2 regions of the Pontimonas sp. genome follow, and region 1 is predicted to be linked to the other one. Evidence: predicted binding sites of a transcription regulator. Region 1 holds the regulator's gene; the other holds the start of a gene.
The links. Region 1 encodes HrcA, which represses chaperone genes, less so after heat shock. Its sites were predicted from a motif close to TTNGCACTCGNNNNNNNCGAGTGCNAA; they were not measured.
Positions count from the first base shown of each region.

Region 2: groES (co-chaperone GroES) is a predicted target of HrcA. The motif match lies at 1,406-1,432, and genes of this name have one in related genera.

Region 1 covers NZ_JAVLBO010000001.1:43,474-45,868, forward strand. Annotated here, with positions in the region: gene dnaJ (molecular chaperone DnaJ) at 1-646, opposite strand, end outside; gene hrcA (heat-inducible transcriptional repressor HrcA) at 648-1,685, opposite strand; gene hemW (radical SAM family heme chaperone HemW) at 1,765-2,395, opposite strand, start outside.
Region 2 covers NZ_JAVLBO010000002.1:46,953-49,347, reverse strand. Annotated here, with positions in the region: gene tsaD (tRNA (adenosine(37)-N6)-threonylcarbamoyltransferase complex transferase subunit TsaD) at 1-145, shown strand, start outside; gene RI518_RS01280 (THUMP-like domain-containing protein) at 184-1,371, opposite strand; gene groES (co-chaperone GroES) at 1,507-1,800, shown strand; gene rarD (EamA family transporter RarD) at 1,884-2,395, shown strand, end outside.

The DNA.
Region 1 (2,395 bases):
GCTGACCGGTCTCGATTCCGGCAGGAATTTCCACCTCGAGTGACTGGCTGGAGCGCACCCGGCCCTGCCCGGCACAGCTCGGACACGGCTGGTCGATGACGCTGCCATAACCCCGACACGACCCACAGGGGCTCTGGGTGACCATATTGCCCAGCAGGCTGCGCACGGTCCGCTGGACTTGGCCCGAGCCCTGACAGATGTCGCAGGTGCGCGGCTGCGTCCCCGGCGCACAACACGAGCCCTGACAGCTCTCGCAGACGACGGCAGTGTCAATTTCTAGGGTCGTCGTGGTCCCAAAGATCACATCGATGAGGTCCACTTCGACGCGGAGGAGGGCGTCTTGGCCTCGTTCCGTGCGCGGTCTCGGCCCCCGCGTGCCCCCACCTCCGCCGAAAAAGGTCTCAAAGATGTCGCCGAAGGGGCCAAAGCCACCCTGCTCGTCACCGCCGCGGTCGTAGCGCTGCCGGGATTGGGTGTCTGAGAGCACTTCGTAGGCGTGGGTGACCTGCTTAAACCGGTCTTCGGCGCCTTCATCCTGATTCACATCGGGGTGTAGCTCCCTCGCCAGACGGCGGTAGGCCTTGCGAATGTCCTCTGCCGAGGCGTCGCGAGCGACACCCAAGACTTCATAGTGGTCAACAGCCACGCTATTTTTCTCCGCTTCCTGACTGCACGTCGAGCAGTCTGGTCAAGTAACGAGCAACGGCTTGAACGGCCGCCATATTTCCGGGGTAGTCCATCCTCGTGGGCCCCAACACGCCCACCACCCCCAAATCGGTCTCCCCCGACTGATAGGAACCGGCGACGACGGAGGTCTCTGAGAGCGGTGCGGACATTTCGCGACCAATTCTGGCAAACACGTCGTCACCACCCTGCTGCATTTCGGTGAAGAGTTTCAACACGGTCACCTGCTCTTCAATCGCTTCCAATACCGGGTAGACGCTGTCCGAAAAATCGGTTTCGGTGCGCACGAGATTCGCCGCCCCCGCCACCAACAGTCTGTTGGTCCGGTGGGCCTCCAGGGTGCGACAGAGGCCATCGACGAGTCGCTCTACGATTTCTCGCCGCTCGGGACTGGCCTGACCCGGCAACATCTGGAGAGCGAGTTGAACGTCGTCCAGGCTTTTACCCATCACCGCTTCGTTGATGGTGGCTCTAATTTCCCCCACCACGGCGTCATCGGGCGTCTCTGTCCAGTTGACAACACTTTGATCGACGTGGCCCGAATCGGTAATCAAAATCACCATGACCCGCTCAGAGTCCATTGGGAGTAGTTCGACGTGACGCACACGTGCATTACCAAAGCTCGGATACTGGATCAGGGCCACCTGGTTAGTCAGCTGGGAGAGCATCCGGACTGTCCGCGTCAGGGTGTCATCGAGATCGACTGACTGGTCAAGGAATCGTTCAATGGCGGAGCGCTGGGCCGATGTGAGCGGCCGGTGGTGGGTGAGGCTATCGACAAACACTCGGTAGCCCTTATCGGTGGGAATACGACCCGCTGACGTGTGGGGTGCGGCAATCAGGTCCTCTTCTTCCAACAGCGCCATATCGTTTCGGATGGTCGCCGCCGACACCCCAAAACCGGGACGCTCGGCGATTGCTTTCGACGCAACGGGTTCGCTGGAGTCGATGAAATCCTGGACGATGACGCGCAAGACGTTGAGAGCACGGTCAGAAACCACCAGCCACCTCCTTCGTTAGCAGTCGCCTTACTGAACTGCTCATGATACTGCCGGTCACTGGCGAGTCCTGAAAACTGTCCTAGCCGCCCGTCAGCCGCGCGGAGAGACCATCGGCGAAAAGTCGGCCCGCGCGCGTGAGCTCCACTCGATCAACTGCGAAGGCGTCGGCGTCTAACCAACCGGCCTCGAGCGCGTCGCGGAGAATCTGCCGCGCTGGCGGGTAATGGTCGCTCAGCGCCTTGGTGGACAATCCTTTCCTTGTGCGAAGACCCAGCATGACCGATTCGACCCACCTCGTGTGCTCATCCAAGACTTCTCGTCCTTGCGCGGGAGACTCCCCGCGGTCTACGCGCTCCTGGTAGGCGAGGGGGTGTTTCACGTTCCACCAGCGCACCCCACCCACGTGGGAATGGGCTCCTGGTCCAATGCCCCACCAGTCGCCGCCCAACCAGTAATTGAGGTTGTGGCGAGAGAGTGCATCGGGCCGGCGTGACCAGTTACTCACTTCGTACCACTGGTATCCGGCCGCACTCAGTGTCGCATCAGCCTGTTCGTAAAACTCCGCCTGAGTGTCGTCGTCGATCTGTTCACACTCACCCCGTCGAATCCGTCGCGCGAGGGCTGTTCCCGGCTCCACGATGAGCGAGTAGGCGGAAATGTGATCGGGCTCAAGCTCGAGTGCCCGATCGAGACTCTCCTGCCAGTCGGCT
Region 2 (2,395 bases), on a different contig from region 1:
GCTGGCGAGAAAGAGCACCGTGATGGTGGCACTGGTGCTGGGTTATCTGGGTATTGCGGTGTCGATTGTGGTGGGCATCGTGGCGGCCACCCCACTGGTTCGCGCTCTGCTCGTGAGTGCGGGGTTCTTACTCCCCGAGGGGTGAGTAAACCTGCGGCGTTGCCGCCCTTTTCGGGGTCGGGTTCAGGACGTGGTGTCGCGTAGCCGGCTGGCGACGATGGCGACTTTCTTGCCCTGGTAGCGGGTGATAATCAACGTCGCTGACTGGGAGCCTTTGGGTGCGAGTTGTTCGCGCAGTCGCGCGGGGTCGATATCGACCCCGCGCTTTTTAATTTCCAGGACGCCGATGTCGGCCTGACGAACCCAGGTCGAGAGTTCCTTTGTCTTCAGCGGGAGGATCGTGTTCACGGCGAACCCGGCGGCGAACACGCTGTGGTGTTCCTGATCGGAGCTGATGTAGGCGATGTCGGGCGCGACCATCGTTCCGCCCACCATACGAGCGAGTTCACCGATGAGTCGCGCACGGATTACCGCTCCGTCTGGTTCGTAAATGTAGGCACCGAGTGGTCCGAGCTCCGCGTCGGGCGCATCTTCTGCGGCACTGAGCTCGGCCGAGTGCGTATCGCCGAGCACCAGTGCCGATCGGCGAATATCTGGTCTGGCGAGCGTGTTCGACCACAGCACTACCTCGACGACATCGCCGCCGTGGCTCACCCACTGGGCTTCCAGGTCTGCCGGGATGAGTTCGCGGTCCATTCCGGGAGCGAGTTTGACACCACTGGGGTGTGAGCGGGCCAGTGCGAAGGCATCGGTCAGTGACGGCGACCACTCTTCGGGGTCAGAAAGTCGGGTTGCGCCCTCGCGCCGGGAGGGGTCGAGCCAGAGTCCTTCCGCTTCGCTCAGGTCACTGTGGTGCGCGTCGCCGTGCGAGACGGTGACCGTGTCAAACATGGCCAGGTTGTAGCTCGCCAGAGCCGCGGTGTCTCGATCAGAGTCCACGGCGAAGACCCGAAGCCCGAGGGCGGCAAAGGCCATAGAATCAGCGCCGAGACCGCAACCCAGGTCGGCCACACTCGTGATGCCGGCTGAGCGGAAGCGACCCGCGTGGTGGGCGGCGACCGCGAGACGACTGGCCTGCTCCAGGCCAGTCTCGCTAAAGAGCATCTGCTGGGCGTAGGGGCCAAATTTGGCCCGGGCGCGACGGCGCAGGCGCACCTGTTCGAGCGCTTGGTGGATGCGCTCCGTCGGGTGGCCCTCGCGGCGAAGCGCCGAGACCGTCTGGACGATGTCGGTCGAGGAATCTGATTCGGTCAGCGCGTCGATCAGCTTCAGAGTGTCGGGCTGGAGGAGGATGTCCGTGTCGATAGCCACCTCGTTATTCTGGCAGGCCCGCCGCCCACTATTTTTGGCACTCGGATTGCGTGAGTGCTAACTGGTTCGATACAGTAAGGCTTAGCACTCAAGTGGTGAGTGTGCTAACCCATTAGTTTCAGAAAGAGGTCAACCGTGTCGGTGTCTATCAAGCCGCTCGAAGATCGCGTAGTCATTCAGCAGGTCGACGCAGAGCAGACCACCTCCTCCGGTCTGGTCATCCCAGACACAGCTCAAGAAAAGCCCCAAGAGGGTGAAGTTGTGGCTGTCGGACCGGGTCGGATGGCAGGAGACAAGCGAGTTCCCATGGACATTTCCGTGGGCGACCGCGTGCTCTACTCCAAGTACGGCGGAACCGAAGTGAAGTTCGGGACTGACGAGTACTTGGTGCTCTCCGCCAAAGACATTTTGGCGGTCGTCGAGCGCTAAACGCTTTCCTGAGAACACCCCGGCCCTGAGGGTCGGGGTGTTCTTGTGTGTGGGGCCTGGCTCCTCGCCGCTAGCCTTGGCCAGTGACGTCTGTGGACCCGAAGAGTACTCGCGCCGGCTACGGCTACGCCCTCAGTGCGTATTCGCTGTGGGGTGTGTTGCCGCTCTACTTTGTGGCGCTCGCACCGACGAGTCCTCTGGAGATTCTCGCGTGGCGAGTGGTGCTGTCGCTGGTGTTCTGCCTGCTGATCTTGCTTCTCACCGGCCACCTGCAACGGGCGTTTGCGGTGCTTGGAGACCGCCGCAGTGCACTACTGACCGCGGCGGCCGGGGTGTTGATCCTGTTCAACTGGGGCATTTTTGTCTTTGCGACCCAAACCGGACACGTGGTGGACGCCGCTCTGGGCTATTTCATCAACCCGCTGGTGACGGCGCTGCTGGGTGTGGTGGTACTGCGCGAGCGTTTGCGCATCGCGCAATGGACGGCCCTGGGGCTCGGGGCGGTGGCGGTGGGGGTCCTCGTCGTCGGATACGGCGAATTCCCGTGGATTTCGCTGGGCCTCGCGTTTTCTTTCGGTTTTTACGGTCTGGTCAA